DNA from 4 places in the Phytobacter sp. genome. Region 1 is predicted to be linked to each of the others. Evidence: predicted binding sites of a transcription regulator. Region 1 holds the regulator's gene; each other region holds the start of a gene.
The links. The regulator CRP, encoded in region 1, controls carbon source genes, mostly activating them, when cyclic AMP is high. The targets are predictions, from matches to a motif close to ATGTGANNNNNNTCACAT.
Positions count from the first base shown of each region.

Region 2: the regulator CRP is predicted to act here: its motif matches at 4,388-4,405, upstream of uxuA (mannonate dehydratase).
Region 3: the regulator CRP is predicted to act here: its motif matches at 2,759-2,776, upstream of ydfZ (putative selenium delivery protein YdfZ).
Region 4: the regulator CRP is predicted to act here: its motif matches at 3,643-3,660, upstream of AC5JPW_RS19240 (YfcZ/YiiS family protein).

Region 1 covers NZ_JCACPZ010000001.1:532,959-540,350, reverse strand. Annotated here, with positions in the region: gene AC5JPW_RS02485 (nicotinate phosphoribosyltransferase) at 1-228, opposite strand, end outside; gene prs (ribose-phosphate diphosphokinase) at 242-1,102, opposite strand; gene AC5JPW_RS02475 (NUDIX hydrolase) at 1,296-2,015, shown strand; gene AC5JPW_RS02470 (hydrolase) at 2,108-3,124, shown strand; gene AC5JPW_RS02465 (YheU family protein) at 3,126-3,344, shown strand; gene AC5JPW_RS02460 (phosphoribulokinase) at 3,386-4,255, shown strand; gene AC5JPW_RS02455 (OsmC family protein) at 4,325-4,729, opposite strand; gene crp (cAMP-activated global transcriptional regulator CRP) at 5,038-5,670, shown strand; gene AC5JPW_RS02445 (YccS/YhfK family putative transporter) at 5,719-7,392, shown strand, end outside.
Region 2 covers NZ_JCACPZ010000008.1:154,394-161,785, forward strand. Annotated here, with positions in the region: gene AC5JPW_RS18630 (isocitrate lyase/PEP mutase family protein) at 265-1,044, shown strand; gene AC5JPW_RS18635 (bifunctional transcriptional activator/DNA repair enzyme AdaA) at 1,031-2,128, shown strand; gene AC5JPW_RS18640 (YkgJ family cysteine cluster protein) at 2,088-2,342, opposite strand; gene yeiP (elongation factor P-like protein YeiP) at 2,489-3,061, shown strand; gene uxuA (mannonate dehydratase) at 3,101-4,291, opposite strand; gene AC5JPW_RS18655 (mannitol dehydrogenase family protein) at 4,497-5,963, shown strand; gene AC5JPW_RS18660 (CobW family GTP-binding protein) at 6,078-7,055, shown strand; gene AC5JPW_RS18665 (phosphatase PAP2 family protein) at 7,098-7,392, shown strand, end outside.
Region 3 covers NZ_JCACPZ010000009.1:284,386-291,777, forward strand. Annotated here, with positions in the region: gene AC5JPW_RS25855 (MFS transporter) at 1-781, shown strand, start outside; gene AC5JPW_RS25860 (mannitol dehydrogenase family protein) at 956-2,419, shown strand; gene ydfZ (putative selenium delivery protein YdfZ) at 2,455-2,658, opposite strand; gene AC5JPW_RS25870 (GntR family transcriptional regulator) at 2,833-3,519, opposite strand; gene ydfG (bifunctional NADP-dependent 3-hydroxy acid dehydrogenase/3-hydroxypropionate dehydrogenase YdfG) at 3,608-4,357, opposite strand; gene dcp (peptidyl-dipeptidase Dcp) at 4,571-6,616, shown strand; gene AC5JPW_RS25885 (HTH-like domain-containing protein) at 6,992-7,234, shown strand.
Region 4 covers NZ_JCACPZ010000008.1:289,827-297,218, forward strand. Annotated here, with positions in the region: gene fadJ (fatty acid oxidation complex subunit alpha FadJ) at 1-1,782, opposite strand, end outside; gene fadI (acetyl-CoA C-acyltransferase FadI) at 1,782-3,092, opposite strand; gene AC5JPW_RS19240 (YfcZ/YiiS family protein) at 3,256-3,540, opposite strand; gene fadL (long-chain fatty acid transporter FadL) at 3,907-5,268, shown strand; gene mlaA (phospholipid-binding lipoprotein MlaA) at 5,336-6,088, opposite strand; gene AC5JPW_RS19255 (formate/nitrite transporter family protein) at 6,396-7,343, shown strand.

The sequences.
Region 1 (7,392 bases):
ATCGTCTTCAGGACGGGCAAAAAAAGCGTCGTTGAACAAATCCACCATGAACCACTGCAAAAAACCCTGCAGACCAAAAAATACCAGCTTGCCGTCTGCCAGGGGAGACTGGAAAAAACGGTCACTGCGCGGCGTAAAGTTGGAATAGACCTGCGTCGTGCCCTGTGGATACTGCGCTCGATGGGAAACTTTATAACCGTCGATTGCCAAGATTGGATTCATTTTCATGGTGTTATCTCCCTTAAGCCTTAAAAATGGTGTCAATATCAATAAGCTCAACGCGCGGTTCACGCAGCGCTGATGACATATAAGAGGTTGTGGTGTAAATGGCGTCGATGCCATTATTCAGCAGGTTTTCCACCCCTTTGGAAAACACACCGTGGGTGACATACAGGCTCACGCTGCGCGCACCGGCATCGCGTAACACCTGCGCTGAACCAATAAAAGTCCCGCCCGCATCGCAAAGGTCGTCGACAATCAACACATCTTTGCCTGCCACGTCACCCGAGACCAGCGCAAAGCCGGTCAGGTTGCCGGTTGCCACATCACGCTCCTTGGTCAGGATGGCGTAATCTCGCGCACCGCTGGCTTTTGCCACGTTATGAATTTTCTTTAATGCCCCCGCATCGGGTGCAACCAGCATCAGTTTGCCCGCGCCTATTGCCTGACGCAGGCGTTCGCTTTGCATCAGGCAGGTCTCCTGAGCAATCACCACGCTGTTGTTGATCGCCGCTGCTGCCGCATCGCTGTGCGGATCCAGCAAGAAGACTCTGCTGAAGTTCAGCGTATTCAACTGGGTGGCAAACACTTTGAGCGCAAAACTGTCGCCGTTAACCATATGCCGGTCCTGACGCGCCCAGGGCAGCCAGGCCAGTTCAAGATGACTAACTGTAATGTCGGTAACATGACGCACGGCATCGACCAGTTGTGCTAACAACATGAAATCGTTCATATCACGCATGGCCGCAACGCGAATCCGCATGATCTGAGCAAAACGAGGCAGCTCGCCGCTCACTTTCAGCCATACTGCACCATCAGGAAAGACGCCACGTTCGATTTCAATCTGTTGATTATCCAGTGTTAGCTCGATTTTACTGGTCATGATTCACCTCACCACTCAATTAATGTCCCTAAGACACATACAATATTGTCTATAAGACACTTACTCGCAAGTATTTTTTTAACCAATGCGCAAAAACCGCATTAACCCCATGATATATAGCTAAATAAAAGTTACCTTGCCGCACTCTGGCAGACTGATAAACTTGTGGCGTGTTGAACAGGATGAGTAAACGATGATCAGCGAAGCAGAGTATCTGGATTCATATGATGCCAGCCGGTTCCCTTCACCTCTGGTGACGGTAGACAGTGTGCTGTTCACGCTGCATGACAAGGCGCTTTGCGTTTTATTGGTGGAGCGCGCGAGCCAGCCGCAGCAAGGCCGCTGGGGCTTACCGGGCGGCTTTATCGATATGGAACAGGATGAATCAACGCGCGCCACTGCGCTGCGTAAACTCACCGAGAAAACGGGCGTCTCCCCCTCCTGGCTGGAACAGCTGGATACCTTTTCCGGGGCAAAGCGTGACCCACGCGGCTGGAGCCTGACCATCGCCTGGTATGCGTTAATCTCATGGGTCGCCTGCGCGCCACATATCGCAAGCGTGAGCGACGCCAGATGGGTGCCGGTCGGCGCGATTGATGATGTCAGTCTGGCGTTCGATCACCGGGAGATAATTCAGACTGCACTGCAGCGGTTACGGCAGAAAACGATGTACTCTTTACTGCCTGTTTATTGTCTACCTGATACGTTTACCCAGACGCAATTGCAGGAGGCGACAGAGATAATCCTCGGCCAGCCTATCCAGCGAAAGAGCCTGATTCGCCGCTTCGAGGCCTCGGGCATGTTTGAAGAGACTGGCGAGAGCGTGGCAACAGGGGCGCGAAAAGCGCGCTTGTGGCGGCGTAAGCCGGATGTCGACATCCATCTCTTTTCCCGTAATTTACTGGCGGATTAGCCTGTAACACACACGTAGCCCATGAAATGAGCAAACGTAAACATTGCGTGTTGTTATAGTCGTCCCCCAACAATTTATTGATTTTCCGTACTATGGCTGAAATTACCCCCTCACGACTTTCGGAAATTGAAGAGAATACGCAGGATTTCCGCCCGATGCGCGGTGGGCGTAACCCTCATTTCCAGACCATGCTGCCGCGTGTGATTCGCCGCAAGCTGGGTTTTACACCCACCTGGCAACGCCTCGAACTGCCGGATGGTGATTTTGTCGACCTGGCGTGGAGCGAAGACCCTCATCAGGCCAAACATAAACCCCGGCTGGTGGTCTTCCACGGGCTGGAAGGCAGCCTGCATAGCCCTTATGCTCATGGCCTGATCGAAGCAGCAAAAGCCCGTGGCTGGCTGGGCGTGGTCATGCATTTTCGTGGCTGCAGTGGCGAACCTAATCGTCTTAATCGTATTTATCACTCCGGTGAGACCGAAGACGGCACCTGGTTCCTGCACTGGCTAAAACGTGAGTTTGGTGAGGCTCGCACCGCCGCCGTTGGGTACTCATTGGGCGGCAATATGCTTGCCTGCCTGCTGGCAAAAGAGGGCAACCATGTGCCTCTGGATGCCGCCGTGATTGTCTCCGCGCCTTTTGTGCTGGAAGCGTGCAGCGCGCATATCGAAAAAGGCTTTTCGCGGGTGTATCAGCACTACTTGCTGAATTTGCTCAAAGGCAACGCATCGAGAAAACTGAAAGCGTACCCCGGCACTTTGCCAATCGATCTGCTGCAGCTAAAACGGGTGCGCCGGTTGCGTGAATTCGATGATTTGATCACGGCGCGCATTCATGGCTTTGCTGACGCCATTGATTACTATCGTCAGTGCAGCGCCATGCCGTTATTAAACAAAATCACCTGCCCTACGCTCATCATCCATGCGAAAGATGATCCCTTTATGGACAGCCATGTGATCCCGGATCCGGCAACGCTGCCGCCCTGCGTGGAGTATCAGTTGACCGAACACGGTGGTCACGTCGGCTTTGTAGGTGGCACCCTGATGCGGCCAGAAATGTGGCTTGAGAAACGTATCCCTGACTGGCTGAAAACCTGGCTGGAAGACTAAGATGATTATTCCCTGGCAAGATCTGGCGCCTGAAACGCTGGATAACCTTATTGAGAGCTTTGTCTTGCGCGAAGGCACTGATTATGGTGAACATGAACGCGCGTTTGCCCAAAAAGTTGCTGATGTTAAGCGACAACTAAAAAGCGGCGAAGCCGTGCTGGTGTGGTCGGAATTACACGAAAGCGTCAACATCATGCCACGCACACAGTTTCGCGATTAACAAAGCTCAAGCGAACATCATCGCTATTTTCTGGAGTCGCTATGTCTGCTAAACATCCGGTTATCGCTGTTACAGGCTCCAGCGGTGCGGGAACCACCACCACCAGCCTCGCGTTTCGTAAAATTTTCGCCCAACTCGATCTGCATGCTGCTGAAGTTGAAGGCGACAGTTTTCACCGCTACACCCGTCCCGAAATGGACATGGCGATTCGCAAGGCGCGAGATTTAGGCCGTCACATCAGCTATTTTGGCCCTGAAGCCAATGACTTCGGACTACTGGAACAGACGTTTATCGAGTACGGCCACACGGGTAAGGGCCAGGCACGCAAATACCTGCACACCTATGACGAAGCGGTTCCCTGGAATCAGGTTCCTGGAACCTTTACACCCTGGCAGCCGCTGCCGGAGCCAACGGACGTACTGTTCTATGAGGGATTGCACGGTGGTGTGGTCACACCGCAGCATGACGTCGCACGCCATGTGGATCTGCTGGTGGGCGTGGTGCCTATCGTCAACCTGGAATGGATGCAAAAACTGGTGCGGGATACCAGCGAACGCGGCCACTCCCGTGAAGCGGTAATGGATTCCGTGGTGCGTTCAATGGACGACTACATCAACTTCATTACGCCGCAGTTTTCTCGTACCCATATTAACTTCCAGCGCGTCCCCACCGTCGACACCTCTAACCCGTTTGCGGCCAAAGTCATTCCGTCGCTGGATGAAAGCTTTGTGGTGATTCATTTCCGCAATCTGGAAGGCATTGATTATCCCTGGCTGCTAGCCATGTTACAGGGTTCGTTTATTTCTCATATGAATACGTTAGTGGTGCCGGGCGGCAAAATGGGGCTGGCGATGGAACTCATCATGACACCGCTGGTAGAACGGCTGATGGAAGGTAAGAAAATCGAGTAACATCAGTCCCCTCTCCCCGTGGGAGAGGGTCAGGTTGAGGGCATCAGACCGCACAATGCCCTCAACCCATCACGCTTCAATCACTTCATACGAGTGCGTGATATTCACCGCTTTTTCCAGCATCAGCGCAACAGAGCAATACTTCTCAGCTGAAAGGTCTACTGCACGCGACACCGCGGCATCTTTCAACGCTTTGCCTGTCACAATGAAATGCAGATTGATGTGGGTGAACAGACGTGGCGCTTCTTCACGACGCTCGGATGTCAATTTCACCTCGCAATCCGTCACGTCATGACGCCCTTTTTGCAGGATAGAAACCACATCGATAGCGCTGCATCCGCCTGCGGCCATCAGTACCATCTCCATCGGGCTCGGGGCTTTATCGCCTGAGTTACCGTCCATCAAAATCTGGTGCCCGGAAGCAGACTCACCCAGGAACGTCAAACCTTCAACCCATTTCACACGAGCATGCATTTTAATTAACTCCGGAGTAGCAATTTTCTCTACAGATTACGCGTACATAAGAAAACTCGCAACGGAAGGCGACCTGCGTCAAGCTGAAGCGAGACACCAGGAGACAGGCGATTAAAGCTATGCTAAAACAGTCTGGATGCTACAGTGATACATTGATGTACTGCATGTACGCAGAGGACATCACATCTTAGAGGCCGCAGACATGTCTGACGGTGCACTTCCCAGGTATCGGGAAGACAGATTGCAACCCCAGTCACAGGGCGCAGATCCTGAGTCTGGAGCCAGCTTATAACAGAGGATAACCGCGCATGGTGCTTGGCAAACCGCAAACAGACCCGACTCTCGAATGGTTCTTGTCTCATTGCCATATTCATAAGTACCCGTCGAAGAGCACGCTGATTCACCAGGGTGAAAAAGCGGAAACGTTGTATTACATCGTCAAAGGCTCAGTGGCTGTGCTCATCAAGGATGAAGAAGGGAAAGAGATGATCCTCTCTTACCTTAACCAGGGCGATTTTATTGGTGAACTGGGTCTGTTCGAAGAAGGTCAGGAGCGCAGTGCATGGGTACGCGCCAAGACCGCTTGTGAAGTGGCCGAAATTTCCTACAAAAAATTCCGTCAGTTGATCCAGGTAAACCCGGATATTCTGATGCGCTTGTCCTCGCAGATGGCGCGCCGCCTGCAGGTCACTTCGGAAAAAGTCGGCAACCTCGCCTTCCTCGATGTGACAGGCCGTATTGCTCAGACGTTACTGAATCTGGCGAAACAACCCGACGCAATGACCCACCCGGACGGTATGCAAATTAAAATAACCCGTCAGGAAATTGGTCAGATCGTGGGCTGTTCTCGTGAAACCGTTGGCCGCATCCTGAAGATGCTCGAAGATCAGAACCTGATCTCCGCTCACGGTAAAACGATCGTCGTGTACGGAACACGTTAATCTCCGAACGGCGCATTGCCCCTGGCAGTGCGCCGTTTTTGTTTCCCCATGTGGCGCAGGCTGATTTACCACCCCGAAATCAACTATGCACTGCGACAAACGCTGGTGTTATGCCTGCCTGTGACCGTTGGCTTGATTGTGGGCCGACTGGATTTAGGGCTGCTTTTCTCATTAGTCCCCGCCTGTTGCAACATCGCTGGTCTCGACACGCTGCATAAGCGCTTCTTCAAGCGCGTGATTATTGGCGGCTCGCTTTTTGCTGGCAGCAGTCTCGCGGTGCAATTTTTGCTTTTTGAAAACATCCCCCTGCCGCTTATTTTGACCCTGTTGACGCTTATCCTCGGTGTCACTGCAGAAATCAGCGCGCTGCACGGCAGGTTGCTCCCCGCGTCACTGATTGCCGCCATTTTCACCCTGAGCCTTGCGGGCAATATGTCGGTATGGGAACCGCTGTTGATCTACAGCCTTGGCACGCTGTGGTATGGCGCATTTAACGCCTTCTGGTTCTGGCTCTGGCGAGAGCAGCCGCTGCGTGAGTCGTTGAGTTTGCTCTATCGTCAGTTGGCCGATTACTGCGAAGCAAAATACAGCATGCTGACCCAACACGCGGACCCGGAAAAAGCCCTGCCGCCGCTGCTGGCGCGTCAGCAAAAAGCAGTGGACATGATTAGCCAGTGCTACCAGCAACTGCATATGCTGGCGGCAAATCAGAATGGTGATTACAAAAGATTAAGGCGGGTCTTCCAGGTGGCGCTGGATTTACAGGAACACATTGCCGTTAGCCTGCATCAGCCCCAGGAAGTGCAGGAACTGGTGGAACGCAGCCACGCTGAAGAGGTGATCCGCTGGAACGCGCAAACCGTCGCTGCACGGTTGAGGGTAATCGCGGACGATATTCTCTATCACCGCTATCCCCAGCGTTTCAACATGGAAAAGCAGATCAGTGCGCTGGAGAAAATTGCCCTCCAGCATCCGGATAACCCGGTAGGCCAGTTCTGCGCCTGGCATTTCAGCCAGATTGCCCGTGTGCTGCGTACTCAGCGCCCACTCTATATTCGCGATTTAATGGCAGAAAAGCAGCGCCGTCTGCCGCTCATTCCGGCGTTGAAAAGCTACCTCTCCTTCAAATCCGCGGCCTTACGGAACGCCGCACGCATCAGCGTCATGCTGAGCGTAGCCAGCCTGATGGGCAGCGCGCTGCATTTGCCTAAACCCTACTGGATTATGATGACGGTCATGTTCGTCACTCAGAACGGCTACGGCGCAACGCGGGTGCGCATCCTGCACCGGGCGGCAGGCACTATGGCTGGGTTGATTATCGCCGGGGCCACGCTGCACTACCATGTGCCGGAGGGCTACACGCTCGCCACCATGCTTATCGTCACGCTGATAAGCTACCTGATCATTCGTAAAAGCTACGGCTGGGCGATGGTGGGCTTTACCCTGACGGCGGTGTACACGCTCCAGTTACTGACGCTGAATGGTGAGCAGTTTATCGTGGCCCGGCTTATCGATACCCTGATTGGTTGTTTGATTGCCTTTGGCGGCATCCTCTGGCTCTGGCCGCAGTGGCAAAGCGGGCTGCTGCGTCGTAACGCCCATGATGCTCTGGGTACTTACCAGGAGGCTATCCAGCTTATTCTCAGCAACGATCCGCAGGCTACGCCACTGGCCTGGCAGCGAATGCGCGTCAACCAGGCTCACAACGCTTTATTTAACTCG
Region 2 (7,392 bases), on a different contig from region 1:
AAGTCTCAAATTTGATTGCAAAATTAAGATCTACAGCACATTTCTTACTCTGGTGGAAATTTTCTGCTGAACAACGCTGACCTCTTTTAGGGCATTCGTTCAGCAAACGTCAGCTTTCTGCTGACGTTAAAAGAATAGTTCGAAATGATGACACCATAAGTGAGCCAGAAAGGGACAAAACAAAAAATACTTGTCCGATTTTCGGTTGTGAGGGATACGCCTTGTTTATAACGTCATGGCCTCACTTCACTAAGGAACAGCAGAATGAACTTCACCGATATGCATACCCAATCTACCCCCTTACTTATTGCGAATGTCTGGGACGTGACCAGCGTGAAAGCCGCACAGCATGCAGGTTTCACGGCTGTGGGGACATCGAGTGCGGCGATTGCCGACATGTACGGCTATGCTGACGGAGACGGAGAGGGGCTCTCATTCCAGGAACTGCTTTATCTGGTTAAACGGCTGCGCGCATGTTGCAGCCTCCCTCTCACTGTCGACATGGAGTATGGCTACGCAAAGAGCACCGAGGAGATTGTGGGTAACGTGCTTGCGCTTGCTGAACTTGGCGTTGCCGGTATCAATCTGGAAGACAGTCTGGTTCAGCACGGGCAGCGCACCCTGAGAGACGCAACGGAGTTTGCCCGGCTTTTACGCGCCTGCCGTCAGCAACTCGACCAGAATCACCTTGCCCTGTTCATTAATGCACGTACCGATAGCTTTTTACTGAGTCTTGAGGATGCGCGTGAAAACACCCTCGCCAGAGGATTGCTGTACGCAGCGCACGGTGCTGACGGCCTGTTTGTCCCCTGCATTACACAGCCGGGCGATATTTCCGCGGTTGTTGACGCCGTCCCGCTCCCGCTGAACGTTATGTGCATGCCTGCCCTTCCCGACTTCAGCACGCTCACATCTCTGGGCGTTAAACGCATCTCAATGGGTAGTTTTATTCATCAACAATGCCAGGCATCGTCGCAACGGCTGTTTTCCTCTATTCTGGCAAACCAATCCTTTAAGGCGGTATTTGCCCATGCTGATGAATGACGACGCGGTTTGTAATACCTGGTACCAGGCACTGATTGCGCGCGCTTCAGACTATGCGGGGATTTTTTTCGTGGGGGTCAAAACGACCGGCGTATTTTGCATCGCCACCTGTCGTGCGCGTAAACCAAAGCGGGAAAATGTGCTGTTTTATTCCGATATGAAGTCTGCCATTGATGCAGGTTTTCGCCCCTGCAAAGTGTGCCGCCCAACGGAAAATGCCTGCACTGCACCGCCGGATGTTGAAAGGGCGCTGGCCTTACTGCGCAGCAACCCACAAACAAAAATCAGCGATGACGTCCTGCGTGAACACCAGATAAGCCCCGAGGCGCTGCGTCGATGGTTTCGCAAGCATCACGGCATGACGTTTCAGGCATACCAGCGCATGCTGCGGGTCAATGAAGCCATGCAGTCGCTGAAATCCGGACGTAAGGCCACAGAAACCGCTTTCGACAGTGGCTACGACTCCCTGAGCGGCTTTGGTTATACCTTCAAAAAGCTGACCGGCGCTGCGCCCACCGATTTAGCGAGCGTTATCCTGATCCAGCGTTTCACCACGCCGCTGGGGCCGATGTTTGTCTGCGCGACCGATAAAGGCATCTGCCTGCTGGAGTTTACCGACCGAAAAATGCTGGAAACCGAGTTCGGCGATCTTCAGCGACTCTGTAAGGCCAGGATCCTTGCCGGAGAGAATGCACACACCCGGCAGGCCATCAAAGAGATCGACGAGTATTTTCTTGGCACGCGTACGCATTTCACAGTGCCGCTGGATACCCCAGGCTCTGTCTTTCAGCAAACCGTCTGGCAAACGCTGCCGGCCGTTGAATGTGGCAAGACCGAACCTTACGCCATGCTGGCAGAAAAGATGGAGCGCCCCGACGCCGTTCGCGCCGTAGCGAATGCAACAGGTGCGAACCGTATTGCCATTATCATTCCCTGCCATCGAATCATCGGCAAGAATGGGGCGTTAGGTGGATATGGCGGCGGCGTTGCACGAAAAAAATGGCTGCTAGAGCACGAAGAAAAGGTGAGACAGCAACAAACCGCTAGGGTGCCGTTGCCGCTTCCAGCGCAATCAGATAAGTGATGGCATCGTCCCGGTGACTAAAACACATCTCGCGGCTGGGCTGTAAACCGGAACAGACTTTCGGACGCAGTGGTGAAGTGAAAATCTTGCATTTAAAGTCGTCCGCCAGTTGAACACAGCGCGTATTGGCCGGTTTGCCCTGCGGCATCCCGGGGATCGGGCTTGATATAGAGGGGGCGATACAACAGGCCCCGCAATCCGGGCGGCATTCCATAATGACAACTCTCAGGTAGATTGGCCGCCAAACTACCATCTTTAGCCTCTCAAACGCAAAACTCAGCGATTCCACTTGCCTGCAAAGGCCCTCGCGAGTAATTTGTCGCGATATTTTCTCTATTTTAAATTCACAGGATTTACGCGATGCCAAGAGCGAACGAGATTAAAAAAGGTATGGTGCTGAATTACAACGGCAAACTGCTGATTGTAAAAGATATTGATATTCAGGCACCGAGCGCCCGTGGTGCTGCGACACTGTACAAAATGCGTTTTGCTGACGTCCGTACCGGGCTGAAAGTGGAAGAGCGTTTTAAAGGTGATGATATCGTTGATACCGTGACCCTGACCCGTCGTTATGTCGATTTCTCCTACATCGACGGCAACGAATACGTGTTCATGGATAAAGAAGATTACACCCCGTACATCTTCACCAAAGACCAGATTGAAGAAGAGCTGCAGTTTATTCCTGAAGGCGGCATGCCGGACATGCAGGTTCTGACCTGGGATGGTCAGTTGCTGGCACTGGAATTGCCGCAGACCGTCGATCTGGAAATTGTTGATACTGCACCGGGCATCAAAGGGGCTTCCGCCAGTGCGCGCAACAAACCGGCAACCCTGACCACCGGTCTGGTTGTACAGGTCCCTGAATACCTGTCTGCTGGCGAGAAAATCCGCATCCATATCGAAGAAAAACGTTATATGGGTCGCGCAGACTAAAAACAAAAAACCCGGCTTTTGCCGGGTTTTCTTTTTCTGTTACAGCAGTTCAGGATATTTGGTCATCTTCAGCGCCAGCTCAACACCGCGCACTTCCGCCATCCCTTTCAGACGCCCGATTGCCGAATAGCCCGGGTTGGTTTTCTTGCGCAGGTCATCCAGCATCTGGTGCCCGTGATCTGGTCGGAACGGAATCGGACGCAGGTCGCCGGCTTTTTTACGGCGCTGCTCTTCGCTGAGAATCGCATCAACCACCGCCACCATATTCACGTCACCGCCCAGATGTGCCGCCTCATGGAAGGTTTTCGGGTTTGCTTCACGGCAGGTTGAGCGCAAATGGGTAAAGTGAATGCGATCGCCAAAGGTTTCGATCATCAGCACCAGGTCGTTGTCAGCACGCACGCCATAGGAGCCGGTGCACATGGTGAAGCCGTTATTGATGCTGTTAACCGCCTCTTTCAGCCACTGCATATCTTCCAGCGTGGAGACAATGCGCGGCAGGCCAAGGATAGGACGCGGTGGATCGTCCGGGTGAACCGCCAGACGTAACCCGCAGGCTTCCGCAACCGGTACAATTGCACGCAGGAAATACGCCATGTTTTCGCGCAGCTGTGCTTTATCGATGCCATCGTATTCGGCAAGGCGCGCATGGAACTGCTCCAGCGTATAACCCTCTTCCGCACCCGGCAGACCTGCGATGATGTTGCGCGTCAGCTTTTCAATTTCGGCGGCAGTCATCGCTTCAAAACAGGCCTGCGCCTGATGTTGCTCTTCTTCGCTGTAATCCGCCTCAGCACCTTCACGTTTAAGGATGTAGAGTTCAAATGCGGCGAAGGCTACCTGGTCAAAACGCAGTGCTTTGGAACCATCCGGCAACTGATACTCCAGATCGGTACGCGTCCAGTCGAGAATCGGCATGAAGTTATAGCAGACGGTATCGATGCCACATTCAGCCAGGTTACGAATGCTTTGCTGGTAGTTAGCAATCCAGGTGTCAAACTGACCCGTATGGGTTTTGATCTCTTCGTGAACCGGAATACTTTCCACTACCGACCAGACCAGCCCTTTTTCGGCCAACAGCGCCTGGCGTTTTTTAATCTCATCAACCGGCCAGACCTGACCATTTGGAATGTGATGAAGCGCGGTCACCACGCCTGTTGCGCCAGCCTGACGCACATCATCTAAAGACACCGGATCGTTCGGTCCGTACCAACGCCAGGTTTGTTCCATCGCCTCACCCTCTAAAAGTTGTTATACCAATACAGAACAGTTAATGACGACTACCATACATGTTTCACAAAACAGATCAAAGCCCGCACCAACAATGATTGATCCAGCTCACATTCCCCGGATATTTAAGGCACACCAATTCAATTTGCTGTCATATAACTTTACACTGCATATTGTTAATTATTGGTTAATCAGGTGTCATTTTATGCAGACCATTGCCACAGCAACGTTACCGGATACGGTACAACGCCCTCAGTACGATCGTCATTCCCTACGCTCTCGCATTGTTCACTTTGGCTTTGGTGCCTTTCATCGTGCCCACCAGGCTCTGTTGACCGACCGCGTTTTGAACGCAAAGGGAGGCGACTGGGGGATTTGCGAGATCAGTTTGTTCAGCGGCGATCTTTTGATGGCGCAACTGCGTGAACAGGATCATCTCTATACGGTGCTGGAAAAAGGTGCAGCGGGAAATGAGGCTCGAATCATTGGCGTGATCAATGAATGCCTGAACGCAAAACTGGATACACTGGCCGCCATTATTGAGAAATTTTGCGAACCTCAGGTGGCGATTGTGTCGCTGACCATCACCGAAAAAGGGTATTGCATCGATCCGGCGACCGGCAAACTGGATCTGAGCCAGTCGCGTATCGCCCATGACCTTGAACACCCTACCGAGCCACACTCCGCGCCCGGTATCCTGGTTGAGGCGTTGTCGCGTCGTCGCGAACGCGGTCTTCCCGCTTTCACCGTGCTCTCATGCGATAATATTCCGGACAATGGCCACGTTGTGAAACATGCGGTGCTAGGGATGGCTCAAACACGATCGGCAGAACTGGCCGACTGGATTAACCAGCATGTCCGCTTTCCATCCACCATGGTGGACCGTATCGTACCCGCCGCCACCGACGAGTCGCTGGCAGAAATTACGGCGGTACTGGGCGTGGCTGACCCGGTGGCGATCAGTTGCGAACCTTACATCCAGTGGGTAGTGGAAGATGATTTTGTTGCCGGGCGCCCTGAATGGGAGGTTGCCGGCGTACAACTGGTGCAGGATGTTCGCCCGTGGGAAGAGATGAAATTACGCATGCTCAATGGCAGCCACTCTTTCCTCGCTTATCTCGGCTATCTGGCCGGATTTGCCCATATTTCGGATTGCATGCAGGATGCCGATTACCGTGCTGCCGCAGGCAAGCTGATGCTGAATGAGCAGGCTCCAACCCTGGGCATCAGCGGTGTGGATTTAAACGCTTATGCTGAAAGTTTGCTTGACCGTTTTGCTAATCCGGCACTGAAACATCGTACCTGGCAAATCGCGATGGATGGCAGTCAAAAACTCCCGCAGCGTATGCTGGAAAGCATCCGCATTCATCTTCAGCGTGGTAGTGACTGGTCATTACTGGCATTGGGAGTGGCAGGCTGGATGCGCTATGTCAGCGGCGCTGACGATGCCGGAAACGACATTGACGTGCGTGACCCGCTGGCCGAAAAAATTCACGGTATCGTTGAAACCAGCAGTGAAAATCAGCGCGTGGTGGCTTTGCTGTCACTGAGCGAGATCTTTGGTACCGATCTTGCTGCCAACACTGTGTTTGTGAATGCTATCGAATCTGCCTGGCAAAAACTGGTAAAAAACGGCGCCCATGTGGCTGTCCGTGAGGCCGTTAATTCTTAACATTTTCTGCGATTAAACGGAGTGGGCATCTCTTTCGCCACTCCCGCCCTTCTCTTTCTTGTACTTTTTCGCCAGGATTGTCGCACCCATTTCATGCGTCATCCTGGAGTGCACGTGACCAAAACTAACTTGATTACCGGCTTTCTCGGCAGCGGTAAAACCACTGCGATTCTGCATTTGCTGGCGAATAAACCTGAGAATGAAAAGTGGGCCGTGCTGGTCAACGAATTTGGCGAAGTCGGTATTGATGGTGCCTTACTGGCAGACAGTGGTGCCTTGTTGAAAGAAATTCCCGGCGGATGCATGTGCTGCGTCAACGGCTTGCCGATGCAGGTTGGCCTGAACACACTGCTGCGCCAGGGCAAACCCGACCGTCTGTTAATTGAACCGACCGGGCTGGGCCACCCCAAACAGATCCTCGATATGTTAACCGCCCCGGTCTATGAACCCTGGATCGACCTGCAGGCGACATTATGCCTACTCGATCCCCGCCAGTTGCTGGATGAAAAAAGCCTCACCAATGAAAACTTTCGCGATCAGTTAGCCGCCGCCGACATCATTGTGGCGAACAAGCAGGATCGTGCTGGTCAGGAGAGCATTGATGCTTTCGACCAGTGGTGGCAATTGTATGGCGGCGAGCGTCAGCGCATTGACACCACGCAGGGTAATATTCCTGTCGAACTGCTCGACATACCGCGTCGTAATACGCGTGAACTGCCCGTCAGTGCAGAACACCATCATCACACCGGGGAACGTAAAGGTCTGGCGGCATTAAGTCTGCCGGCGCAACAACGCTGGCGTCGCAGCCTGAACAGCGGTCAGGGCCACCATGCGTGTGGCTGGATTTTCGATGCCGATACCCAGTTCGATACCATTGGTCTGATGGAGTGGGCACGTCTGGCACCGGTCGAGCGTGTTAAAGGGGTGATGCGGATCCCGGAAGGATTAGTTCGGCTTAATCGTCAGGGTCAGGATTTCCACATTGAAACGCAGAATGTTGCGCCACCGGATAGTCGAATCGAGCTTATTACCTCATCCGAGGCCGACTGGAACGCACTTCAGTCCAGTCTGTTGAAGCTTCGTTTAGATTAAGCGTACTACTGTTTTGCCCCTGTTTGTTAAGAATGGCTAATGATGAAAACTCGCTTACCGCTAATTTTACTCCTTAATGCCGCCGGTCTGGCGCTGTTTCTCTCCTGGTATCTGCCAGTGAATCACGGTGCCTGGTCCCCGCTGGACGCCTCCATCTTCCATTTCTTTAACCAGGGGCTGGTCGAAAGCCGCGCCTTTTTGTGGCTGGTTGCACTGACGAACAACCGTGCCTTTGATGCGTGTTCACTTCTGGCAATGGGCTGTTTAATGTTGTGGTTCTGGATGCAGGAAGATAGCCAGGGACGACGTCGCATCCTCATTATTGGTCTGACAATGC
Region 3 (7,392 bases), on a different contig from region 1:
CGTGGTGATGATCTTCGCTATCTGGCTGCGTATGAACCTGAAAGAGAGCCCGGTGTTCGAGCAGGTTAACGAAAGCGGGAATGCTCCGGCGAAAGCGCAACCTGAAAAAGCAGGTCTTGGTGCGATGTTCACCAGCAAGTCATTCTGGCTGGCAACGGGTCTGCGTTTTGGTCAGGCGGGCAACTCGGGTCTTATTCAGACCTTCCTGGCAGGCTACCTGGTTCAGACATTGCTGTTTGAAAAACGCATTCCAACGGATGCGCTGATGATCAGCTCCGTGATTGGCTTCCTGACGATCCCGTTCCTGGGTTGGCTGTCCGATAAGATTGGTCGCCGTATTCCGTACATCATCATGTGCATCTCTGCCATCATTCTGGCGTACCCGATGCTGTCGATTATCGTCGACAAGAGCTACAGCCCGGGTGTCATCATGCTGTCAATCATCGTGATTCATAACTTTGCGGTACTGGGGCTGTTTGCACTGGAAAACATCACCATGGCAGAGATGTTTGGCTCGCGTAACCGCTTTACCCGTATGGCGATTTCGAAAGAAGCGGGTGGTCTGGTGGCAGTTGGCTTTGGTCCTGTCCTTGCCGGTATCTTCTGTAACATGACAGGGTCATGGTGGCCAATCGTCGTGATGCTGATTAGCTACTCTGTTATTGGCCTGCTCTCAGCACTGCTGATGCCAGAAGTGCGCGATCGTGATTTGAACCTACTGGAAGATGCGGCTGAGCCACAACCCGCCGTTTCCACCTCTGCTTCACGTAACTTTGTCTAATTCCTGACCCTAAAACAAAGTGGAAAGACTATCCACGTTGAGGGGCGAATTACGCAACATTTAGTTACCATTCTAGTTAGTGTAGTCAGCAAAAGCTGTCGCAAATCATAGTCTGGTTTGCGGCAGTCATTAATCTAATGAACCACTGTTTCATTTAATAAGAAGAGTCTCTCCATGGAAAACAGACTGTTAACGGCGAAAGCCACGTTACCCTCTTATGATCGTAGCAAACTGGTTCCCCGCATTGTCCATTTAGGTTTTGGCGCATTTCACCGTGCGCACCAGTCCGTGTATGCCGATATTCTGGCTTCAGAACACGGTAGTGACTGGGGTTACTGCGAGGTCAACCTGATTGGCGGTGAACAACAAATCGCCGATCTGAAAGCGCAGGATAACCTCTACACCGTGGCAGAAATGTCTGCGGATGCGTGGACCGCTCGCGTGGTGGGCGTGGCAACACGCGCGCTGCATGCGCAGGTTGATGGCCTGGAAACGGTGCTGGCAGCGATGTGTGAACCGCAGGTGGCGATTGTTTCCCTGACCATCACCGAAAAAGGTTACGGTCACTCACCGGCGACTGGCCAACTTGTACTCGACACGCCGTTCATTGCAGCGGATCTGCAAAACCCACATCAGCCGAAATCGGCTGCTGGCGTGATTGTTGAAGCGTTAGCGCGCCGAAAAGCCGCCGGTCTTGCACCGTTCACCGTGATGTCCTGCGACAACATGCCGGAAAACGGTCATGTGACGCGTAATGTCATTTGTGCCTTTGCCCGCGCCGTTAACGCGGAACTGGCTGACTGGATCGAAGCAAACGTGACCTTCCCGTCAACCATGGTTGACCGTATTGTGCCTGCCGTGACAGCGGATACGCTGGACAAAATCGAACAGATTACCGGCGTACTTGACCCGGCTGGCGTAGCCTGTGAACCGTTCCGTCAGTGGGTTATTGAAGACAACTTTGTTGCCGGTCGCCCGGAGTGGGAAAAAGCCGGTGCGGAGCTGGTGGCAGACGTGGTGCCGTTCGAAGAGATGAAACTGCGTATGCTAAACGGCAGCCACTCTTTCCTCGCGTATCTGGGCTACCTTGCCGGATATCAGCACATCAATGAGTGCATGGAAGATGACAATTATCGCCGTGCCGCACACACGTTGATGCTGGCTGAACAGGCTCCGACCCTGAAAGTGAAGGGCGTCGATCTGGCTCACTATGCGGACTTGCTGATTGCTCGCTACAGCAATACGGCGTTGCGCCACCGTACCTGGCAGATTGCCATGGACGGGAGCCAGAAACTGCCACAGCGCATGCTGGATTCCGTGCGCTGGCATCTGGTCCACAATCACGAATTTGATTTGCTGGCTCTGGGAATTGCAGGCTGGATGCGCTATGTCGGTGGTGTGGATGAACAGGGACAGGCAATTGAAGTGAGCGATCCACTGCTCGCTGTCATTCAGCAAGCGGTCAACAGCAGTGCAGAAGGCGAAGCACGCGTGAAAGCGCTGTTGGGGATTGAGGCGATTTTTGGTACCGAATTGCCGCTGGATGCGACTTTTGCTCAACAGGTGCTTGCTGCCTATCAGGCTTTGCTGGCCAACGGGGCGAAAGCCACGGTTGCCCAGTACATCGCGAAGTTCTGAGTCATGAATGCCGCCATCTGGCGGCATTCTCACCATTAGTGCAGGCCGAGGCGAATCAGTTCAACGGGTTCGAATTGGCCTTCACAACCTTCTACTTCCACCGTTTTGCTGCGACGTACCTGACCTGCATTCAGGCCATTTGCGTGTATAGCAACAATTTTGCCGGTACGGCCAGTGCCATTAATCATGACGCGGGTGCCGGTGGTAATAGCATTACGGTTACGATCATAAGTCATCATGGTGGTTTCTCCTTTTATCATCCGCAAAACATGCCGGGGCAGAAGGCGTCCCCGAAGCGAACGCCCTTATAAATACGCTTTTGCTGAGATGATTTTTTGTTTTTGATCAACGTCACACTTTTTAGTGGGTTAAAACAGCACGACGTTGCAAATAAGGAGAGGAGCAAAAAGGGGTCAGTCTTCGCTGAACCAGTCGCGATTTTCCTGGCTGATCAGTTTCACGGAAGCGCTGATTTCCTGCAAATGCTGTGTCATCGCTTTCTCTACGGCATCCGCATCGCGTTTCTCCAGCGCCACGAAGATATCGTTGTGCTGGCGCAGCAACATTTCCGGTGGTGAAACGTGGTCGAGACTCATGTAGCGCACACGGTCAATGGTGGCTTTGATGTTCTCGATGGTGTCCCAGGCGAGCTGGCAATCGGCAATTAACGCCAGTTTCTGGTGAAACTCATCGTCAAGCTGGAAGAAGTCATCAAGTTGTTTACGCTCAATGGCGATCCGTTGTTGATTGAGATTTTGCTCAAGTTGATAGCAATGACTGTCAGTAATCATGCCAGCCGCGCGGCGGGCAACTGCACACTCAATCGCCTGACGCACGAAACAACCATTGCGCACCTGACTTAACGAGATTTTGTTCACGTAGCTGCCGCGCTGGGGGCGAATCTGAATCAGACCGTTTTCGGCGAGTTTGATAAAGGCTTCACGGACAGGCTGACGCGACACGTCAAAACGCACCGACACCTCTTTCTCTGAAAGTGGGGTTCCCGGCGGGATCAGGCAATGCACAATATCCTGACGCAAAATGCGATAGATTTGCTGGTTGACGGGCTGTGTCGGATTGAGCTGGGTTTCAACGGTCATTCGTGCTTACTTTTTATGAGGTTAACTTACCTACCATACCACTTATTTGCCGTCGTTCCCATACCCGGCCCGCAGACCGGGGCGGAAATTAACCTTCGCGGTGAACGCTTAAGCCTGCATAGGTCTGACTAACCGGCATCATCTCCAGCGTATTGATATTAACGTGTTTTGGCAGGTTCGCGACCCACCACACTGCTTCGGTCACATCCTCCGCAGAGAGGGCATTGGTGTTCTCGTACGTTTTACCAGCTTTGTTATCATCGCCTTTGAAGCGCACGTTAGAGAACTCAGTGCCGCCCACAAGCCCTGGTTCAAGGTTGGTTACGCGAATGGCGGTACCGTTCAGGTCGGTACGCAGGTTCAGACTAAACTGACGGACAAAGGCTTTGGTCGCCCCGTAGACGTTGCCGCCCGCATAAGGCCAGCTCCCAGCGGTAGACCCAATGTTAATGATATGACCCCGGTTACGCTCAACCATACCCGGTAACACGGCTCGGGTCATGTAGACCAGGCCTTTGTTATTGGTATCGATCATCGTTTCCCAATCATCAATGCTGGCTTTGTGTGCGGGCTCCAGACCCAGTGCCAGTCCGGCATTGTTAACCAGCACATCAATGCTCTGCCATTCTGCTGGCAAATTCGCGAGCATCTCTTCGATGGCCGCACGGTTACGCACATCCACCTGCGCGGTATAGAGGTTATCACCCAGTTCATCTTTCAGTTCTTGCAGACGTTCCTGGCGGCGACCCGTAGCAATGACTTTGTGCCCGTTTTGCAAGAAACGACGCGTAATGCTCTCACCAAAACCCGCCGTTGCTCCGGTAACTAAAATAATCATCTCACTGTTCCTCAACGCTTTTTATGTGTGATTAGCCTGGCATGTTCGACACTATAGGGCTAGCCCTGATTTGTTGCAGTATTGTATTTTCTTCATCATTCTATGTTGCCAGCGTAAAATGCGGGCAAGATTTTTATCCCAGTCTGGTCAATCATTGCGATAACGCAAGCGGATGCCTGGTCTGCTGTGACTCACCGTATTCAGGAGTGGAATATGTCGGTAACAAATCCTTTCTCAGGTATCAGCGCACTGCCGTATCAGGCTCCCCCTTTTGATCTGATTCATCAGGACCATTACCGCCCGGCCTTTGACGAGGGCGTGGCGCAAAAACGCGCGCAAGTGGATGCCATTGCAAAAAATACGGCACCGGCGGATTTTGCCAATACCATCCTGGCCCTGGAGCGCAGTGGCGAGATCCTCTCGCGAGTGACAAACGTCTTCTTTGCGATGACCTCCGCCCATACCAATGATTTTTTGCAGCAACTGGACGAAGAATTCTCTACCGAGCTTGCACAACTGGCGAATGAGATTTACCTCAATAACGCGTTGTTTTCCCGTATTGATAGCGTCTGGCAACATCAGGAATCGGCCGGACTTGATGCGGAATCTTTGCGGCTGACAGAGGTGGTCTGGCAGAAATTCATGCTCGCGGGTGCAACGTTAAGTGCGCAAGACAAGCAGGCATTAAAAGCACTCAACACCGAAGCGGCTGGTCTCACCAGTCAGTTTAACCAACGATTACTGGCCGCTGATAAAGCGGGCGGACTGGTGGTGGATTATCTGCATCAGTTGGATGGGCTCAGTGAAGAAGCGATCACTGCAGCCGCCACTGCCGCGAAAGAAAAAGGGCTGACTGGCCGCTGGCTGCTCACGTTGCTCAACACCACGCAACAGCCGTTACTGGCATCACTGCGTGAGCGACAAACCCGTGAAAACCTGTTCCTCGCCAGCACGCAGCGCACCTCAAAAGGCGAGGCAAACGATACGCGGAGCATTGTGTTGCGCCTTGCTGAATTACGTGCAAAACAGGCGAAGTTGCTCGGGTTCCCGGACTACGCGAGCTGGAAAATCGCGGACCAGATGGCTGCAACACCGCAGGCTGCGTTTGAGTTTATGCGTGGGATAGCCTTGGCAGCGCGCTTCAGAGCCGAGCGAGAACTGGCGGATATTCAGAAGGTGATTGACGATCAGCAGGGCGGTTTCACAGTACAGGCGTGGGACTGGTCGTGGTATGCCGAACAGGTGCGACTGGCAAAATATGACGTTGATGACGCGCAAATTGCCCCTTACTTTGCCCTCGAAAATACGCTAATTGACGGTGTTTTTTACTGTGCTAAACAGTTGTTTGGCATCCGTTTTGTTGAGCGTTTCGACATTCCTGTGTATCACCCTGATGTGCGCGTCTGGGAAATTTTCGACGCTGACGGTAAAGGTATGGCACTGTTCTACGGCGATTTTTTTGCTCGTGATTCGAAAAGTGGTGGCGCATGGATGGGCAATTTTGTCGAGCAGTCAACGCTCGAAGATGCCTCACCGGTCATCTACAACGTCTGTAATTACCAGAAACCTGCCGATGGACAGGTGGCACTGCTCTCCTGGGACGATGTGGTGACGCTGTTCCATGAATTTGGCCACACATTGCACGGCCTGTTCGCCAGCCAGCGTTACGCCACTCTTTCCGGCACCAATACCCCGCGAGATTTTGTTGAGTTCCCTTCGCAAATCAATGAACACTGGGCGCGCCATCCTGAGGTGTTTACTCGCTATGCGCGCCATTATCAGAGTGGTGAGCCCATGCCGGAAGGATTGCGCGAGCGAATGCTGCGCAGTACACAGTTCAACAAAGGCTATGATATGACAGAGTTGCTCAGCGCTGCGCTGTTGGACATGAACTGGCATAGTCTGCGTGCAGATGAAAAGGTTGATGATGTCGATACGTTTGAAACCGAAGCTATTCGTCGTGAATCGCTGGATATTCACGCTGTTCCACCGCGCTATCGCAGCAGCTATTTCGCCCATATTTTCGGCGGCGGCTATGCGGCAGGATATTACGCCTATCTGTGGACGCAAATGCTGGCCGACGACGGCTATCAGTGGTTTGTTGATAACGGTGGATTAACGCGTGAAAACGGGCAGATTTTCCGTGAGGCAATTTTGTCCCGTGGCAACAGCACTGATTTGGCTGAACTTTATCGTCAGTGGCGCGGGCACGATCCGCTGATCGAACCGATGCTGGTGAATCGCGGGTTGAGTGATTAGAGGCATGTTAGCGAAAACAAACCGGGCAGAGTGCACGGTTTGTTTTCCATGACGGCTAAAGGGGACGCGTTGATTAAGGTGCTTCGGGCGTGAGCGCTTCAGCGGTATATTTCGTATCACTGTTAAAACGTTTTAACCACTTGGTTTTATGCCCCCTGACCTGCTGAAGTAAATAGGGGTAATTTGCCTTAGGGGTTAAGTATGTCGCTGGTATTATTGGCGATGCTAATATCACCTCCAACGCCGTCTCTTTCATCTTTTCTGAATTTCGCTCGCGAGGGGCGAGATTTATTTACACAATGTGAAAGCACCTAGTGCCAGCGCAAAGCGTCATGTGATACAACAAGTTTTGCGCATTAATATAAGGCACTCTTAATGAATAGTGAGCAACAAATTTACGCGGCGATCAAGAAGGCACTTAACGGTGCACCGCCACGCGCAAAACTGGCAGAAATGCATTTGCAACTCATTAAATATGCTGATCAATTAAAACATCTGCCACGTGAAGACATTTGCGATGGCATTGGCGTTAACCAGTCGTTCAGAACCGTAGTCGCAAAAATGTTTAAAATTACCGACCGACTGAAGTCGGCGGGACTGGATACGAACCGAATCTGATCCTGGCTATTGATAATACTGGGCTGAGAACAGTATCGGATGTGACAGGTTAAGTGACCATCCGTATAAAGGCCACTGCTGCGGAGTTTTATCACGACAATAGGTGAAAATCGATATTAATCTGTTGAAAATAAATACAATATCCTCTGCGAACATAC
Region 4 (7,392 bases), on a different contig from region 1:
GTTGCTTTTACGCCCTTTCTTACCGTAAAGATAGAAACCGCGACCATTTTTTCTGCCTTTGCGATCGTCATTCAGGATTGCCGAAACGACACTTGCAGGGGCACCAAATCGCTCGCCGTATGCGGCTTCGAGTACAGGGATAATTTTAGTCCCGGTATCAATTCCCACTTCATCCAAAAGTTGGATGGGGCCAACCGGGAAACCAAACTTCACCAGAGCTTTATCAATCTGTTCAATGCGTTCACCTTCACTGAGCAAACGCATAGCCTCGCTTATATAAGGTGCGAGAATACGGTTTACGTAAAAACCGGCTTTGTCAGCCACCACAATCGGTGTTTTGCCCTGCTTCTTCGCCAGCTTCACGACCGTCGAGATAGTCTGCTCTGACGTCCCGGCATGTGGAATGACTTCCACCAGTGGCATCTTCTCGACCGGACTGAAAAAATGTAATCCGATAACCTGTCCCGGCCGACTCGCTTTTGCGGCGATATCGCCGATAGGCAACGAAGAGGTGTTGGAGGCAAAGATGGTCGTAGGATCACACTGCGCTTCGACCTCAGCCACCATCTGCTGCTTGAGGGCTAAATCCTCAAACACCGCTTCTATTACAACGTCGCGATGGGCGAAGCCACGGTAATCCGTCGTGCCAGAAATGCGTGCTATCTGCGCATCACGTTCTGCAGGTTTAAGATGGCGGCGACGGACCTTTTTATCAAGCTCCTGCCAGCTATATTGCAGGGCATGATTGATCCCTTTCGGATTAATATCTTTTATGCGAACCGGCAGGCCGCCTTTCACGGCGGTGACATAGGCAATTCCCCCGCCCATCAGCCCGCCGCCCAGAATACCGACCGTGCGCAATGGGCCTGCTTCAACCTCGCCACCAGGGTCTTTTTTCACCTCGGTGCTGGCGAAGAAAATATGGCGCAGAGCGCGAGATTCTGGCGTCATCGCCAGTTCACCAAAAGCACGGGCCTCAGCCTCATAACCACTGCTGCTGCCCTGACCCAGGCCGGTTTCTATCACGCTCAGAATGTGTGAAGTGGCGGGATAATTTCCCTGCGTTTTTTGTTCGGTCTTTTTGCCAACCATACGAAATAGCACGGCCCGTCCCAGTGGGCTGGCAAGCACGCGTTCACGCACCGGCAGATGACGACTGGCAGGACGTCCCTGAGTGGCAAGTTCGACCGCCGCCTCAAGCAGAATTGACGCAGGTACCACCTCATCCACCAACCCGGCTTTAAGGGCCTGGCGGGCGCGCAATTGCTTACCGGTCAGAATCATCTCCAGCGCAGTACTCACCCCTATCAGGCGCGGCAAGCGTTGTGTGCCGCCGGAACCGGGCAGCAACCCCAGTTGCACTTCCGGCAAACCCAACACGGTTTTGGCATCATCAGTACAAACACGGCGATGACAGGCCAACGCCAGTTCCAGACCGCCGCCGAGACAGGGTCCATGAATGGCCGCGATCACCGGGATCGACAACCCATGAATCTCCGACATAATCTTTTGCCCCTGTCGGGCAAGATCTTCAGCCTCTTTCGCGTTCTGGCAGCGATCGATCATGTGGATGTCTGCCCCGGCTATAAAGTTGTCAGGTTTGCCAGAGATAAACACCACGCCACGGAGACTTTTATTCTCACGAATTTGCTTGAGAATAGCGCGCACCTGGGTGCCAAACTCGGCCTTCAGGGTATTCATTTTCTCGCCAGGCACGTCAACGGTGACGACAGCGACAAAATCAGGGCGAACGGTCAGGGTAAATGCCGACATCATTTCCATTATTCAGCCTCCAGAACCATAGCCGCACCCAGCCCACCTGCCGCACAGGCGGTGACAAGACCAAATCCTCCGCCACGGCGGCGAAGTTCATTGAGCGTTTGGGTGATCATACGTGCGCCGGTGGCAGCAAACGGATGACCGTAAGCAATCGAGCCCCCCAGCACGTTGAATTTGCTGTCATCCACATCCCCGGTTGCCTGCGAACGCCCCAGCACATCGCGGGCAAAACGTTCGCTTGCCATCAGCTTCAGGTTGGTCAGCGTCTGAGCAGCAAAGGCTTCATGCATATCAAACAGGGTCAGATCCGCAAGAGTCAGCCCGGCCCGATCAAGCGCCAGCGGTGTCGCCCAGGCTGGCCCCAACAACATGTCCTGCTGTACATCAATGGCAGTAAAAGCATAGCTGCGCAGATAGCCCAGCGGCTTCAGCCCCAGTTCGCGGGCACGGGATTCAGTCATCAGGATCACTGCCGCTGCACCGTCGGTCAGCGGCGTACTGTTCGCAGCGGTGACTGTGCCATGTTTGCGATCAAACGCCGGGCGCAGCTTCGCGTAGTCTGCCAGGCTGGAGTTTTGGCGCACATTATTATCCTGCACCAGCGGTTCGCGATAAGGCGGTGAATAGGCGGTCATCACCTCGTCGTTTAGCTTGCCCTCGGCCCAGGCCTGGGCGGCAAACTGGTGTGAGCGGTGAGCCAGTGCATCCTGCTCTTCGCGGGTAATAGAATAGCTTTTTGCCATCTGTTCGGCGGTATCGCCCATACGAAGACCCGTCGAGTATTCGACCACAGCGGGTGGTACGGGGAGCAGGTCATGTAAACGCAGACGAGAGAAAAGTTTGAGTTTTTGCCCCAACGTTCGTGCTTTATTAGCATCAACTAATGTGCGGGCCAGATTTTTACTGACGCCGATAGGCAGAACAGAAGAGGAATCAGCCCCACCGGCAATACCCGCTCTTATCGTTCCTGCCATCAGACTTTCGGCCACATTCGCCACTGCCTGAAAACTGGTCGCACAGGCACGGCTCACACTGTAGGCATCGGTGTGCACACTCATCCCGGTTCCCAGCACTATCTCACGGGCAATGTTAGGCGCTTCAGGCATTTGAACCACCTGACCAAACACCAGTTGTTCAATAATGTCTGGCGGAATTTCACTGCGAGCGAGCAGCTCTCCCACCACCATTTTTCCAAGCTCAATGGCCGGAACACCATGGAATGCTGTCGCCTGACGAGCAAATGGCGTGCGCAATCCACTGACAATAGCGATGCGGTCCCCCTGACGGGTGACAAGCGATAATGCCTGACTCATAACACTCCCCTGTTAACAGCATAACTCACAAAGTGGTCTGACCTGATAACAGTCTTAACTATTTTTTTACATTTAGCCAATCAGAGGGGAGAAAAATTGGGAGCTAAGCCACAGAGATTATTGAGAATAACGCTCCCGCAGGATGCAGGAGCGTAGGGGGAAATTAACGCAGGCCCAACTGGAAGATCAGGGTTTCAGCTTCACAGGCGAAGACAAAGTCAATGTCCAGACGCACACCCTGTGCTTCTTCTGTCCAGGTCGCGGTAATCTGGCAAGGATCAGATTCCACACCACGGGCTTTTGCGGTCAGTGCAGCCAGAGTTTCTTCCGCTTCAGCGCGGTTAGCAAAAACACGGCTATAGGAGGCGGTGCAGTCGGAGTTGTCCATGATGGTACCAACATCCATACAGCAGCAAACCGGGGTTTCATCAGCACTGCATTTACTCATTGTGATTTCCTCTGAATTCGCACCCAAGGTGCCAGATAACGTTGGACATATTTTACCCCCCGCATGGGTGCCTCTCCAGTTGATAATTTGCAGAAGGCCTTCAAGTGACCGAAATCACACTTAAAAATGATCTAAAACAAAAATCACCCGTTTTGATTAGCGACCCTGGCCGCAATTTTGCCACGCAGATCCCGTTTCGAAGATCATACTTGAAAATTTTTATATACAACCTTGCAACATTTCCTCTGGTCAGACCTATACTCTCGCCACTGGTCTGATTTCTAAGATGTACCGCAGACCCTACACTTGCGCCCCTGTTACGCCATGTAACATATTTAAATAAATATAATTGATGAGGTTTTGGTCATGAGCCAGAAAACCCTGTTTACGAAGTCTGCTCTCGCTGTTGCAGTGGCAATCGTCTCAACTCAAGCCTGGTCAGCAGGCTTTCAGCTCAACGAATTTTCTTCTTCTGGCCTTGGCCGTGCCTATTCTGGTGAAGGTGCAATTGCTGATGATGCAGGTAACGTCAGCCGTAACCCTGCATTGATCATGATGTTTGATCGTCCGACTTTCTCGGGCGGTGCTATTTTCGTTGATCCGGATGTAAATGTGTCTGGTCGTTCCTCTATAGGTAACGATGCAAGTCAGGACAATATCGCTCCAACGGCCTGGGTGCCTAACCTGCACTTTGTGACACCGATTAACGATCAGTTCGGTATGGGTGCGTCACTAACCTCCAACTACGGCCTGGCGACTGAATTTAACAACAGTTATGCAGCAGGTTCGATGGGCGGTAAAACCGACCTGGAAACCATTAACCTGAACCTGAGCGGTGCCTACCGCCTGGACAGCCACTGGAGCTTCGGTCTGGGCTTTGATGCCGTTTACGCGAAAGCAAAACTGGAGCGTTATGCAGGTGACCTGCCGCAAATCATCGGTTCTAACATCCCGGCATTGGTTCGCTCAGGCCAGTTGACTCCAGCTCAGGCTGCAGCCATTGGTTCGCAAGCAGGCGGTATCAGCCGTGATACCCAGATTGCTTACCTGAAAGGTGATGAGTGGGGCTTTGGCTGGAACGCCGGTATCCTGTATGAACTTGATAAAGACAACCGTTATGGTTTGACCTACCGCTCTGAAATTAAAGTCGACTTCGACGGCGATTATAAGAGCAGCCTGCCTACGTCATTGAACCCAATTAACGCCGCACTGGGCCTGGGTTTACCGTATGGAACAGGCGGCCAAACCACCAATGGTGCGTTGACCCTGAACCTGCCAGAAATGTGGGAAATTTCAGGTTACAACCGAGTGGCACCGCAGTGGGCGATTCACTACAGCCTGGCATACACCAGTTGGAGCCAGTTCCAGGAGCTGAAAGCCACCAGCAGCAACGGTCAGACACTTTTTAAGAAAGAAGAAGGCTTCAAAGATTCTTACCGCATTGCATTGGGTACCACCTACTATATGGATGATAACTGGACCTTCCGTACCGGTATTGCCTTCGATGACAGCCCGGTTCCGGCAGACAAACGTTCTATCTCCATTCCGGATCAGGACCGCTTCTGGCTGAGTGCAGGTACCACGTACGCCTTCAACAAAGATGCGTCAGTTGATCTGGGTGTTTCTTACATGCACGGTCAGAAAGTGGAATTCACCGAAGGCCCATACACCTTTAAATCTGAAGGTCGTGCCTGGCTGTATGGTGCGAACTTTAACTACGCGTTCTGATTTTTATCTGACATAAAAAAAGGTGAGCCAGATAATGCGCTCACCTTTTTTATTGCTCTGCATTTACTTATTCAGAGTCGATATCTTTTAAATCACCTTCGATCGCTTTCGCGTTCGGGTTTTCATCCGGCTTTAGCTTACCGCCGTTGGCGATGAAGTCGTGGCGCTGGAAGTAAGCTTCACGCACCAGGATGTACGGGTCAGAAGACTGACGCAGCAGGCCATCGGAATCCAGAAGTTGCGCACGTGACTCGATCCCTTCCACTGTCCATTTACCTACGGACAATGGCCAGGTCAGCCAGGAAAGCACCGGATAGAGCGTATCAGCCATATCGCCACCATCTTCACGCAGCGTAAAGCTGCCATAGAACGGCAGCTGCACGTATGGACCGTAACCGATCCCGTAATGACCCAGCGTGCTACCAAAGCGGTGTGGATCAACCCGTTGCAGTTTGTCATTTGACATGCCGGCGACATCCATAAAGCCGCCCATCCCCAGTAGGGTGTTCAGGAAGAAGCGCGTGAAGTGCACCATGCCCTGGTAGGGATCGCCCTGCAGGAAGAAGTTCACCATGATGGCTGGCTCTTCAAGGTTACTGGTAAAGTTGCTCAGGCCATTTCTCGCCGGTTGCGGCACATAGTCACGCCAGGCAACGGCAACAGGCCGCAAAACATACGGATCCAGTACGTTGAAGTTGAAGCTGTACATCGTGCGGTTAAACCCTTCAAGCGGATCAGAACGCCCCTGCTGATCCCCGGAACTGGCGCAGCCAGCCAGAAGGGTTGTCGCCAGCGCGAGCGCTGACAGGCGAAAATTCATAGATGTCTCCCTGAAGAAAATGGCTTTCGCGAAACGCCATCCCTTTGCGCGCAAATGCAGGCCGTGGTGAGTAGCGTCATAAGCATGCAACGCATTGTATCAGTACACGTTGTGATGTCTACGAAACGGGAAATCCTCATTTCAGCATAGCTGTAGTTTGGCCCCGTGTTTGCCGCCATAGTATATAAACTTTGCGCATTCGGTATCACCATAGCTGCCATTAACAATAAATTCGGACTGAACCGCCCTGAAGGGCTGATAAAAGCCGCTACGCTTATGGAATAAAACAATTTTTGGTAGAGCTATCATGGGCGACGTCGTGGAAGAAAAAATCGATAAACACACTGAAGAGATTCAAGTAGAGAGCGATGAGAAGCAGCGTGGCGAGAAGATTGAAGTCGATGAAGACCGGCTTCCCTCTCGTGCGATGGCGATTCATGAACACATCCGGCAGGATGGTGAGAAGGAGCTGGAACGCGACGCCATGGCGCTCTTCTGGTCTGCCATTGCCGCCGGCTTATCCATGAGCGCATCGCTGCTGGCAAAAGGGATTTTTCACGTTCAGCTTGACGGTATTCCGGGCGCGTTTGTGCTGGAAAACCTCGGTTATACCTTTGGCTTTATTATTGTCATTATGGCCCGTCAGCAACTCTTTACCGAAAATACCGTGACCGCTGTACTGCCCGTGATGCAGACCCCTTCGTGGGTGAATTTCGGCCTGATGATACGTCTCTGGAGCGTGGTGTTGTTGGGGAATCTGGTTGGCACAGGGGTTGCTGCCTGGGCGTTCGAATATATGCCCATTTTTGATGAAGAGACGCGGGGTGCGTTTGTAAAAATCGGTATGGACGTGATGAAAAATAGCCCTGCGGAGATGTTTTCCAACGCCATCATCTCCGGCTGGATTATTGCCACTATGGTCTGGATGTTCCCTTCTGCGGGTGCAGCGAAAATCGTAGTCATTATTCTGATGACCTGGCTTATTGCCCTCGCCGACACCACCCATATTGTCGTGGGCGCAGTCGAAATCTTTTATCTGATCTTTAATGGGACTATTCACTGGAGCGAATTCTTCTGGCCCTTCGCCCTTCCCACCCTCGCGGGTAACATTTGCGGCGGAACGCTCATCTTTGCCCTGCTGAGCCATGCGCAGATCCGCAACGATATGATTAATGCCCGCAAGGCGGAGGCTAAAGCCAAAGCAAAGGAACAGCAATCCCCCCAGGATTTTGCAGAAAAAGAGGCGAAACGGTGACACTTTAACCACTTGGGCGCAGGTACGCTTAACGCGCAGCCGGAATAAC